DNA from 4 places in the Symbiopectobacterium purcellii genome. Region 2 is predicted to be linked to each of the others. Evidence: predicted binding sites of a transcription regulator. Region 2 holds the regulator's gene; each other region holds the start of a gene.
The links. The regulator Fur, encoded in region 2, represses iron uptake genes when iron is present. The targets are predictions, from matches to a motif close to ATAATAATGAGAACNACTATCAA.
Positions count from the first base shown of each region.

Region 1: a site for Fur is predicted at 1,320-1,342, ahead of sufA (Fe-S cluster assembly scaffold SufA). Genes of this name have one in related genera too.
Region 3: a site for Fur is predicted at 2,014-2,036, ahead of K6K13_RS13545 (TonB-dependent receptor domain-containing protein). Genes of this name have one in related genera too.
Region 4: a site for Fur is predicted at 1,185-1,207, ahead of exbB (tol-pal system-associated acyl-CoA thioesterase). Genes of this name have one in related genera too.

Region 1 is NZ_CP081864.1:2,673,188-2,676,390, forward strand. Features, by position in the region: gene sufB (Fe-S cluster assembly protein SufB) at 1-897, opposite strand, end outside; gene sufA (Fe-S cluster assembly scaffold SufA) at 906-1,280, opposite strand; gene K6K13_RS12545 (hypothetical protein) at 1,723-2,124, shown strand; gene K6K13_RS12550 (hotdog fold thioesterase) at 2,182-2,598, opposite strand; gene ydiJ (D-2-hydroxyglutarate dehydrogenase YdiJ) at 2,611-3,203, opposite strand, start outside.
Region 2 is NZ_CP081864.1:1,343,922-1,347,124, forward strand. Features, by position in the region: gene glnS (glutamine--tRNA ligase) at 1-1,178, shown strand, start outside; gene fur (ferric iron uptake transcriptional regulator) at 1,254-1,700, opposite strand; gene fldA (flavodoxin FldA) at 2,035-2,562, opposite strand; gene K6K13_RS06315 (methyl-accepting chemotaxis protein) at 3,016-3,203, shown strand, end outside.
Region 3 is NZ_CP081864.1:2,864,486-2,867,688, reverse strand. Features, by position in the region: gene K6K13_RS13545 (TonB-dependent receptor domain-containing protein) at 1-1,756, opposite strand, end outside; gene fadK (medium-chain fatty-acid--CoA ligase) at 2,104-3,203, opposite strand, start outside.
Region 4 is NZ_CP081864.1:353,919-357,121, forward strand. Features, by position in the region: partial or broken gene K6K13_RS01615 (TRAP transporter substrate-binding protein) at 1-723, opposite strand, end outside; gene exbB (tol-pal system-associated acyl-CoA thioesterase) at 1,296-2,333, shown strand; gene exbD (TonB system transport protein ExbD) at 2,337-2,759, shown strand.

The DNA of each region.
Region 1 (3,203 bases), 1.3 Mb from region 2:
ACCGCCTTTGGCATCCTGGCCGGAGAACCAGTTCTGAACCGTAGAGTATTTGACTTCGGCGTTCTTGTTGACGATCACTTCCACCACGGCGGCGTGCAGCTGGTAGCTGTCGCGCACGGGGGCTGAGCACCCTTCGATATAGCTGACATAGCTGTCATCATCGGCGATCAGGATGGTGCGCTCGAACTGTCCGGTCTTGGCCGCATTGATACGGAAATAGGTGGAGAGCTCCATCGGGCAGCGCACACCTTTCGGTATGTAGACAAAGGTGCCGTCAGAGGCCACCGCGGCATTGAGCGCGGCAAAAAAGTTATCGTTGGCAGGCACCACCGTGCCAAGGTATTGGCGCACCAGATCGGGGTGTTCCTGAATCGCCTCGCTGAATGAGCAGAAAATAATCCCCTGCTGCGCCAGCTCTTCACGGTAGGTAGTCGCCACCGATACCGAGTCAAAAATCGCATCTACCGCCACGGCTTGCCCTTCGCGCACCGGCACGCCGAGCTGATTGAAGGCATTTTCGACTTCAGCGGTCAGGTAGCTGTTCACCTCGGCAATGCTGGACTGCTGCTTGGCGCCAGGTTCAGAGCCGCAGGTGTCATCACAGTGACCGCAAGACGGCGCCGAGTAATAGCTGTATTCCTGATAGTCCAGCTTGTCGTAGTGCGCTTTTAGCCAGTGCGGCTCCTCCATCTCCAGCCAGGCGCGGTAGGCGTTGAGACGGAACTCCAGCATCCACTCGGGCTCGTTGCGTTTGGCGGAGATCGCTCGCACCACCTCTTCATTGACGCCACGGCCCAGTTGATCAGTAGGCAGTTCGGTGAAGAAGCCCTCTTTGTAGCGGCCATCCCCCATCCAGATTTGTACATCATCAGGTACATCTACATTGCTACGCGCCATATCAGTCATCACTCAATGCCAAAGCTTTCGCCACACCCGCAGGCGTGCTGCGCTTTGGGATTATTAAATTTGAAAATCTGGTTCAAGCCTTCACGCACATAATCCAGCTCGGTGCCATCGATAAAAGGCATCGCCTTTAGGGGGACGTACAGGTGTGCGCCTTCGCGCTCGAACACCAGGTCACCCGCATCCGGTGCTTTGACCAGATCCAGTACATAACCAAATCCCGCACATCCTGATTGCTTGACGCTCAAACGTAACCCTTTCACCGTGTCATCGGACTGGACAAGGTTCAGGATTTGTTGAGCGGCACTGGCCGTCAACGTCAGCCCTTTCCAGATGTTTTCATCCAGTGAAAATGTTTCTACGTTTCCCGTTTGCATCCGCCGTACCTCGTTTCAGAAAAGCTCTGTCTGAGCCTAATGTTAGTGATAATGATTATTGCTTCAACCTCTTGTTTCGCAGGGGTATTTGTAACATTTCACTGAAACCTTAAAAAATCCGATTTTTTTTGCCTGCTTGCACGCACATAGCGTAGTAATAAAAAAATAACCTGTTGATATAAAATAACTTATTTACCATCACGTGACAGCTGGGTGAATTAGTATAAACATATTGTTATCATAATTATAACATTCATAGACGATACCTATTTTTAAAACAGGAAAAATCGTGACCGATTTTATGGTTTGATTGCGCAATTATTGACCAAAAAAAGTCCTATCAGGCCGTATACTTTTTTTTCACTGGCGCGGAGCGATAGGTTGATCCCAATGAACATTAGAAATATGATAATGATTATCATTAATATCCATAGTGATCCCTATGCAATCCGTGAATGCCTGGCTACAGCATCAGATTGATGAGTACAAATTCTTGATCCGGGATGTCACCGTAGATTTCTACATGGCCGAAGCGCGATTGAATCGGCAGGAAAGCCATATCGATCACCTGCGCCGCTACCATAATGCCTGCATGGAGATGATCGATCTGTGCCGTAAGAACGGCGATGATGAGAGCTATCTGCATGCGCTGGTCAAGTTGCATAATCGATTGATAAAAGAGATTAATAATGAAAGGCGTTGCCATCTTTTCCGCGTGCAGAGCTACTATTTCGCGCGCAACACGCTAAAGCTGATCTGCCATCAGCTCAGCCTTGAAGGCAGTTGGGACAAGGCCACCGCTTTTCAGACCGATTTTGTACGGCGCGTCCCCTTTTTGCCTTGAGGCGCGCGAGAATGAACATGCGCGCCGGTTGGCGCGCATTTTACAGTGGCGGCGAGATTACGGTGTCACCACTGCGGTGGTGAGCCGAGAAGTGCAACACAGCCGGTTGTTTTCGTCGTAAATGTCGATTTGCCACACCTGATTACGGCGTCCCACGTGCAATGCGCGGCAGACGCCACGCACCTCACCCGACGTCACTGCGCGCAAATGGTTGGCGTTAATCTCCATCCCCACCACGCTCTGTTCCCCTTCGGTACACAGGTAGCCCGCCACCGAGCCCAGCGACTCCGCCAGCGCCACCGATGCACCGCCGTGTAACAGACCGAATGGCTGACGCGTTCGGCCATCTACCGGTAGGGTGCCTTCCAGCGAATCGTCGTTAATCGCGGTATAGCGAATGCCGACATGCTCCACCATGCAGCCCTGACTTTGTTGGTTCAGTTGCGCCAACGTAACCGTTCTTCTCCACAACATAACGCTCTCCTGTCAGACGAGGTCTAGTAGCGCCTGCAACGGATGACGCAGCCCCTGACCTTCCATACGCTTCACCTGGCTGCGGCATGAGTAACCCGTCGTGAGACAGCGCGTGGAGGGTAATTTTTGCAACGCCTGCTGCCAGGACAAGGCATAGATACCCTTGGAATCAGCCAGGTTCTTGCTTTCATGGCCATAGGTGCCGGCCATACCACAGCAACCGACGTTGACGTTTTCCAGTCGGGCACCGAAACGGGCAAAGATATCGGCCCACTGTTTGCTGCTGGTTGGCAACGAGGTCGATTCGGTACAGTGACCAAACAGATACCAGGCATCATCGCGCGGCGCGGCCGTCGGCGTTCTCGTCGACAGCAGCGGCAGCAGCCATTCATGCACCAGCTGCACCTGAAAATCGCCGCGTTTATCACCCAAAATTTCACGGTATTCATCGCGATAACAGAGCACCAGTGCCGGATCGACGCCAATCATCGGCATCCCCAACTTGGCAACCCGATTCAGGAAATCCGAGGTTTTGGCCGCGGTTTTAGCAAAACGCGTTAAGAAGCCTTTGATATGCTGCGGCTTACCGTTGGGTGAGAAGGGCA
Region 2 (3,203 bases):
TGCGCAATGGTGGATTCGCTGAGGGCACCGCCTGTCTGCGTGCCAAGATAGACATGGCATCCCCGTTCATCGTGATGCGCGATCCGGTGCTGTACCGCATCAAATTTGCCGAGCACCACCAGACCGGGAAAAAATGGTGCATCTATCCCATGTACGATTTCACGCACTGCATTTCCGATGCGCTGGAAGGGATTACGCACTCACTGTGCACGCTGGAGTTTCAGGATAACCGCCGCCTGTACGATTGGGTGTTGGACAACATCACCATTCCTTGCCATCCGCGCCAGTATGAATTCTCGCGCTTAAACCTGGAATATGCAGTAACGTCCAAACGTAAATTGAATCAGTTGGTGACGGAAAACGTGGTTGAAGGGTGGGACGATCCCCGTATGCCTACCATCTCCGGCCTGCGTCGCCGTGGTTACACGGCTGCTTCCGTGCGCGAATTTTGTCGTCGTATCGGCGTGACCAAGCAAGACAATAATGTCGAAATGGCGGCGCTGGAATCCTGCATTCGTGACGATTTGAATGAGCATGCACCGCGCGCCATGGCGGTGTTGGATCCGGTAAAAGTGATCATCGAGAACCTGCCAGAAGGCCACGAAGAGTGGGTTTCCATGCCGAATCATCCTAATCAGCCGGAAATGGGCACCCGTCAGGTTCCGTTCAGCCGTGAGATTTATATCGATCGTGCCGACTTCCGTGAAGAAGCGAACAAACAGTACAAGCGTCTGGTGCTGGGTAAAGAAGTACGCTTGCGCAATGCGTATGTCATCAAGGCGGAACGCGTTGAGAAAGATGAACAGGGTGTTATCACCGCGCTGTATTGCACCTATGATGCTGAAACGTTGAGTAAAGATCCGGCTGACGGGCGTAAGGTAAAGGGCGTTATCCATTGGGTCTCTGCCGCTCACGCGTTGCCGGCTGAGTTCCGCCTTTACGATCGCCTGTTCAACGTGCCAAACCCCGGTGCTGCGGATGATTTCCTCGCAACGATTAACCCGGATTCGCTAAAAGTGGCTCAGGGCTTTGTTGAACCGAGTTTGGCAAAGGCCGAAGTGGAAAAAGCCTATCAGTTTGAACGTGAAGGGTATTTCTGTGCCGATCGCCGTTATTCTAGCGAAACACATTTGGTGTTTAACCGTACAGTCGGTTTGCGTGATACCTGGGTTGGCTGAGGCCAGCGCTGGACTAAAATGAAAAAACCGCCTGTGTGGCGGTTTTTTTTGGCATCAATCAGAAAAGGGCCTGGCTTATTTCGGGTCGTGGAGCGTTTCTTCTTCACGGCAGTCGCCCGTACTGCAATGACCATAAAGGTACAAACTGTGGTTAGTCAGTTTGATGCCGTGTTTGTCTGCGATTTCGCGCTGACGCGCTTCGATAGATTCATCACGGAATTCAATAACGCGTCCGCAATCCAGGCAAATAAGATGGTCATGGTGGTGTTGCTGTGTCAGCTCGAACACTGACTTACCACCTTCAAAATTATGACGGGTGACAATACCGGCATCGTCAAACTGGTTAAGCACGCGATAAACGGTCGCCAGACCGATCTCTTCGCCCATATCTATCAGTTTTTTATATAAATCTTCCGCGCTGACGTGATGACACTCCGGATCCTGCAACACTTCCAGAATCTTCAGTCTTGGCAGAGTGACTTTCAAGCCGGCCTTCTTTAATGCGGTGTTATTGTCAGTCATGCGGGTTTAGTCCTGTTACTTTCTCGTCGATGGGGGCAATTAAGCCTATGACATCGGTCGGCTCAAAAATTGTAATGGCGTCCCAATTATAGAACCGCGCATTAAAAATGAAAACCATGGGATGTTAACAATACCGTCTCCATAAAGAAAGTGTGCATTCGCGCGCAATCTCTTGTTGTAAAATGGAGAAAATTGATAAACGTACAAAACCGATGGGTACTATTGTACAGGCTTAGACCGGGAAGTTAAAAAAATGTTTCTATTAATTTAATCGGTTTTATCTATTAATAAAGCCCTGACATTGCTATCAGGGCTTTATGTTAAACCGGGGAGATCAACCCACCAGCGTTTTCAGGTTGAGTTCTTCGCTGATTTGTTTGACCCAGGCACTGACGCGTTCACTGGTCAGCTCAGGTTGACGATCTTCATCAATGGCCAGACCGATGAAATGGTTATCGTCTGCCAGTCCTTTAGACGCTTCGAAATAGTAACCTTCGGTTGACCAATTGCCGACGATGGTTGCCCCGCGCGGTTCAATAATGTCGCGCAGCGTTCCCATCGCGTCACAAAAATATTCTGCGTAATCTTCTTGGTCGCCACAGCCAAACAAGGCAACGATTTTTCCATTGAAATCAATTTCTTCCAGTGTCGGAAAGAAATCGTCCCAATCACACTGGGCCTCACCATAGTACCAGGTCGGAATGCCAAGCAGCAGGATATCAAACGCTTCGATATCTTCTTTGCTGCTCTTGGCGATGTCATGAACCTCTGCAACATCACTGCCCAGTTGCTGTTGGATTGTCTTGGCAATGTTTTCGGTATTGCCGGTGTCACTGCCAAAGAAAATGCCTATGAGTGCCATGGATAAAATAACCTCTTTATTCTTAATGGTATGGTGCGGTTTATCACCTACATATCAAGTAATAATATCAGACGCTGGGGGTGGGAGAAACTTGTATCTTTCCCCAGGCCCAAAGCGGAAATAACCGCTATTAAACAAGGGTATTTATCCGGTAGCTCGTTTTCGCTATTTCGCCAGTTTTTTTAATTACTTTAGCAGCGGCATTGTTAATGCGAGTTTCCCTATATTATTGAAAAATATAAATAATCACTAGTTTTTAGTGACGGCGTGCGGTAGATCACGGAGGGAAACTACTAAATATTCTTTTAATATTGACGATGAAACTAGAAGGTTCGCCGTGTGCTTGCAGACGTAAAGCATCGCGCGTTTTCCCCGTTGGGGATTGTTTTAAACCTTATGATTTTTTAAAAAATAATAACCCTACCGCACGTTATTTATATCTGGAGCATGCTTATGCAATTTTTGAGAAACATCGCCATCAGAACGGCAATGTTATGGGTTTTAGGGGGCTTCTGTGTGCTTTGGGGCGGTGTTTCCGTCTACACCATTTTCTCCTTCAAAGAGATGACCACGACGTCACAGACCAGTACCTTACTGGTTCATAACATGAATTTAGTCAATCAGGGCAACGATCAATATTT
Region 3 (3,203 bases), 1.5 Mb from region 2:
CGAGCAGATACTGATTGCCCGTGTATTGATAGGAGAGCGACGTAGCAAGGTTGTCCAGCACTTGCCACGTTAACTGAGTATTGACCGTATTTTTAGGCGTCTGTTTCAGGCGCATTTTGGTGCTGCGATCTTCCGCATCGACGATGGTCCAATTGGTGGCCCAATTGAGGTTTTCAGTCAGATCGACCCATACGGAGGTTTCAATGCCCCGGATGCGTGCTTTATCCACATTTTCATAGGTGAGCTGTGTCGCGACACGGTCCCAGGTTTGCACCTGAATCATATCCTTGATGTCGTTATTGAACAGAGTTAGGCCCGCACCGTAATGCTCAGCTTCATAGGCAGTGCCCAACTCATAGCTGACAGCGGTCTCTGCCTTCAGGTCAGGGTTCCCTACCGTTTGGCATTGTCCTCGACAGGCGGCAACGGCATAGCCTGGGTTAAATTGCGCGATGGTCGGTGCTTTGAATGCTTTGTTTACGCCCCCTTTGACCACCCAGTTATCGCTGAGGCTGTAGGTGGCGTAGGCGCGTGGGCTAAATTCTGTGCCGTAAATTTCGTGCGAGTCGACACGACCGCCAAACGTCAGTGCCAGATCGCCGAGTTTAAATTCATCCTGCAAGAAAAACGCTTTCTGGCTTACCGCCACGTTGCCATTTCGCAAGTTCAGGCTGTGTTGTAATTCGGTGTTCCGATACTCACCGCCAGCCGTGATCAAATGATCGCCAAGGTAGTCGGAGACTTGCCCATCCAGGGTTTTATTATCCTGAGTAATGTAGGCTTTGCCGTTGTTAAGCTGCGAGTTATCCATCAAATCGACGCTTTCGAAATAGGCTCGTAAGCGAGTATCAACGTACTCCCAATTGCCATTGTGCGTCAGGCCAAAGCCAATGCGTTCCATTTTTTGAATATTGTGTGCCGAGGCGCCGTAGTTATTCCACAGCACATCACGATCGTCTTTTGCGTAAGTGGTGTCGAATTCAATATTTTGCCGGTCATCGATAAGCCAGGTCAGATTGGTCAGAGCATTGAATGTATCGCGGGCTTCCAGCGCATCCGAGTTGGGGTTGACGGATTGATGGGTGCGCCAGGCATCACGTTTTCCCCCGTCAACGATCACGCTGCCGAGCAGTTTATTGTCCAACAGCGGGCCGCTGAGATAGCCGCTCAGGCGATTATGTCCGCCGCCATCGCCTTCCGTGGGGGCTTCAAAACCGTAACCTATCTCACCCGCTGCCGTTTCACCCGGCTGACGCAAGATCACGTTGACGACGCCGCCCAGCGCATCGGCGCCATACAGGGATGACATCGGGCCGCGAATGACTTCAATGCGATCGATCGCGGAGACGGGGATCGTGGAGAGATCGAAATCGTTACCCATGTTGCTGGCGAGCGCTTCACGCGAGTTGATGCGTCGGCCATTGAGCAGCAACAGCGTATAGTCGGATTTCATGCCACGGATTTTGATCTCTTTGCGGCCGTAGGTAGTTGAAGGATTAATGCTGATACCGGGCAGTTTTCTGACAGCATCGGAAACGTCGTTAACCGACATTTTTTCCAGTTCGGCACGGGTGACGACTGAAACGCTGGCCGGTGCGCTGAGCGTGGTGTGCTTTGTCTGGGTGGCGGTAACAACAAACGTTTCATTTGTTACATTTTCCGCGATTGCTCCAGTGGAGAGGGCGGTCAATCCGGTGGCGAAAAGGGTGCGATACAAGGTATTAAAAACCAAGCGGCGTGGTGCATATTGCTGCATGTTAAAAAACTCCGTGGTTAACGCGCTCAAAGAAAAAATGTTTTGATTTTTTTATCGTTTTAAATCATTAGGATAGTGGTATTAATGGCCGGTTTGCGAGTGATATGCATTAAGCAGCAATGCATCCATGCCTGATGCTGGCAGCATCAAAGCACGTGCATTTCGGTTGAAAATAACATCCATATTAAATGCATCTTTTGTAATTATTTGAAATAACATGACGTATCTTAACGGGCACTTACTTTTTTTGAAAGTAAATGATAACCATTTTTATTATCAAGTGAGTGAGCGATCACAGGGAGATGCTCAGCGTGAGGCTCTCTTATCGAGAGCCTTTGTTGGTGGGATCAGGCGGAGAACAGGGAAGGGTGGATTTGCTGGTGCTCATCCAGTCCGAGGCGTTGCAGAATATCTTGTCGCAGCAGGTATTTCTTGATCTTCCCTGATGCGGTGCGCGGTAAACTCTCGACGATCACCAGATGCTCGGGATACTTGTACTTTGCCACACGTTTACGGCTGAAAAAGGCAATAATGTCTTCAAGCGTCAGCGTGTGGTAAGGGACGTTAAGCACCACGTAGGCGCATGAGCGTTCACCCAAACGTTCATCGGGCATGGCGACCACCCCCGCATCGCGGATGCGCGGGTGTTGCATCAGAATATCCTCTACCTCACGGCTGCTGATATTTTCGCCGCCGCGCACGATGATATCTTTCTTGCGCCCGGTGATTTTGATGTAGCCGTCGGCATCGATGCGGCATAGGTCACCGCTGTAATACCAGCCATTTTCATCCAGTGCGCGCGCTGTCAATTCCGGTTCGTCCAGATAGCCCATAAACACATTCGGGCCGCGCGACGCTTCTTCGCCTTCTTCACCACACTCAACGGTATTGCGCGCTTTGTCGACCACTTTGATTTCAACGCCCGGCGCTGCCTGCCCGTCAGTGTTCACGATTCGGGATGTGGGATCGTCCAGCTTCACTACGGCGTGTGGTGAGCTTTCCGTTGAACCGTACACGCTGAGCAGTTTGATACCCATCTGCATACAATCACGGGTGATCTTTTTGGGGATCGTGGTGCCGCCGCACAGGAAAAAGCGCAGCGAGGATAAATCGTAAGGTTTTTGCTGTACACAGCACAGGAGGTCGTAGACAAACGGTGTCGCGCCCAGCACGCAGGTACAGCGCTCCTGCTGTAGCAGTTCAAGGCAGTCTACCGGATTGAAAATATCCAGCAGTACGCTACGTGCACCAATGATAAAGGGGGCAGTAACCCCGTGTAAAAAGCCGGTGGCATGGCCCAACGGCGCAGGCATCAAGATAGTATCCAGCCAGGTCAGGTTCAAGCGCGCACAGTAAGCGCGTTCGCTGGCAAGAATGTTGTTATGCGTCAGCATTACCCCTTTGGGCACCCCCTCAGTACCAGAGGTAAAAAGCACGGCCGCTAATG
Region 4 (3,203 bases), 990 kb from region 2:
GAGGAACAGTTCCGGAATAATAAAATGACGGCTCCAGGTAAAGTTTTTAGCGACCGGCATGTAGTTGTGCGCGACGAATGTGGGCGGATTGTTTTCCGTGCCATCGATAACGCCGGTTTGCATGCCGCTGAACACTTCACTGGTTCCCATAGCGATAGAGTTGGCACCCATGGCTTTCAGCGTAGCCAGTGCTACCGGGCTGCTCTGGACACGAATCTTCATGCCTTTGAGGTCTTCTGGTTTGGCAACCGGGGCTTTGGTGATCAGGTTACGTGTACCGGCATCCATCCAGCCAAGGAACACCAGCTTGGATTTACTGTTATTGGTAATCTTGTCACCAATTTCCTGACCAATTTTTCCGTCCAGCACTTTGTGCATATGATCTTCATCACGGAAAATATAGGGCAGGGTAAACACTTCGATTTCTGGCAAAATGGCGGCAACGGGGGTCATGGATACACGAATAATATCGATGGCACCTAATTGCGCCTGCTCAATCATTTGCTTCTCATCACCTAATACCCCGCCTGGAAAGGTTTTTATTTCCAGTTTTCCATCCGTGGCGGCTTTTAATTTCTCTCCCATTTTTTGTACGGCTACCACATTGGGATAGCCTTCGGGGTGAACATCGGATGCTTTGATTTGCAATGCACTGGCTGAATAACTCATAAACAGCGTGGCGGAGCTTAGGCAGATGCCTATCAGTGTTTTGGATAGCTTCATTCGGGTCTCCAGAAGTCTCGAGGATATATTCGTGGTGCGACTATTATTGTTCTATAAATAAAACCCGGTGCGTAATGAAGGGAATTAAAAAATTAAGTCAAAATAATTTCCCCTTATATTCAGGGGTAAACTAACCTATTATACCACTTTACGGAATGACTCGTATCACAAAAGCGCAATGTAGGTAACTGAATGAAACAATTGGTTGTAATTGATTTCTAAGGTGTCATTTTAATGTCTATAGCATTGTTTTTAGTGCTATTAATTATTGCTGATAAGGTTTTTCCTGTAAGACAACTTATCGTTCTCTACGCAACAATGGTGTAATAACTCAAAGTCGATCACAGAATGCGACTTTTGTTGTTTCAGCACTGGCAAATTGGCAGACCCGTCGAAGACGTCATACCAAATCAGCGTTTTCCCTTATCGATATTATGGTTTTTTGTGCTCAAAACGCATAAATAGTAATGAGAACTACTATCAATTCGTGCTCAGTTTGCTATCATTTCCCGTCGATTCGTTGCACTGCTCATTGGTGTTGTACTATTCATTGGTATAGGTGGAGGCACAGCGTGAAAACGGCTGTCGGTCATATTACTTTCCAGGCATTGCCAGCCTGGCTTACACATCGCGGCGCGTTCAGCGCATTTTCCCGTAGCATGTTGACGGCTGTGGTTTTAACGGCGGGGCTGGTCACGTCAGCAGGACTAAGTGGAAATGCGTTCGCGGCACCTGCCTCTACGCCCGTTACCAATACGCCCGCAGCGAACACGGCTACCGCCAGCCCCGCTGCAGCATCGACGCCTTTGTCGGCTGAACCCGTCGTCGCAGACGCTGCGGCGGCGCCTGTATCGCCGTTGGCTCTGCCGCAGGGCAGTGCGGGCAACATCATGAAAACCGATCTTTCCGTCTGGGGCATGTATCAGCACGCGGATATGGTAGTGAAAACCGTCATGATCGGTTTGCTGCTGGCTTCCGTGATCACCTGGGCAATCTTTTTTGGTAAAAGCGTCGAGTTGGTGGGTGCCAAACGTCGCCTGCGTCGTGAATACACGGCGTTGGAGCAGGCGCGCACCTTAGATGATGCGGCAGATATCGTTGAGGCCTTCAAAGCCGACAGCACAGCGGCGATATTGCTGGCCGATGCGCAAAATGAGTTAACCCTTTCTGCCCGTTCTGATGACAATAATGGCATCAAAGAGCGTACCGCCTTCCGTCTGGAGCGTCGCGTAGCGGCGGCCGGTCGCCATATGGGGCGCGGTAACGGCTATCTGGCAACGGTCGGCGCGGTAGCCCCCTTTGTTGGGCTGTTCGGTACGGTCTGGGGCATCATGAACAGCTTTATCGGTATTGCGCAAACGCAAACCACCAATCTGGCCGTCGTCGCACCGGGGATCGCTGAGGCGCTGTTGGCCACCGCGATTGGTCTGGTTGCCGCCATCCCGGCAGTAGTGATTTACAACGTGTTTGCTCGCGGTATCGGCAGCTATAAAGCGCTGATGGGTGATGTGGCGGCACAGGTGCTTTTGCTGGTGAGCCGCGATTTAGACGTGGCTGCGAGTAACGGTAACCGTTTGACCGCCGCTAATCAAAAACTGCGGGTGGGTTAAGTTATGGCGATGCATTTGCACGATGATACGAGCGGTGACAGCGAGATGCATGACATCAACGTCACGCCGTTCATTGACGTGATGCTGGTGCTGCTGATCATCTTCATGGTGGCAGCGCCGCTGGCGACCGTCGATATTCGTGTCGACTTGCCAGCGTCCACGGCAGTGCCGCAACCTCGTCCGGAAAAGCCGGTATATTTGACGGTGAAGGCGGACAAGCAGCTGTATGTGGGGGATATTGCCGTGAGCGAGACAGGGCTCACGACTCTGCTGGATGAGCAAACGGGTGCCAACAAAGAGACCACCATTTTCTTTCAGGCCGATAAAACCGTCGATTACGAAACCATGATGCGTGTTATGGATACCTTGCGCAAAGCGGGCTATCTGAAAGTCGGATTGGTGGGTATGGAGTCAGCGGGTAAATAATTGCCTGTACCGTCCCGCGCTTCTTGCGGGACGGCTTGTCATTCTGTGTGCTCAGGTAAAACGCGTATATTGCCCCTTTGCCTACAGCGTCCCCGTATAACCCCATCAACGTCAAACTCTCTCCCCAACACATCGTGTAAAGTGTGCCGTCAGCAACGTGCCTACGTCATTCACGATTCCACACCGGTTTTTTATCCTGAAGACATGGCTTGCGCTTTCGGCAGCGGTGACGCTGCTTGTTTGCACTACAGCACGGTGTAATGATTACAACAGGTTGATTTTTCATCGCCATGACGCATTATGAGAGGTTACGAGTAACTTATCGAACTACGATAAGGTTTTACCGTGCAATCACGCATAGCACAGGGAATATAGCGGTGGAATCGGTAATGCGTAATATTCTGATTTTTGTTTTAACGCGCGCGGGTGTGTCATGCGTGTCAT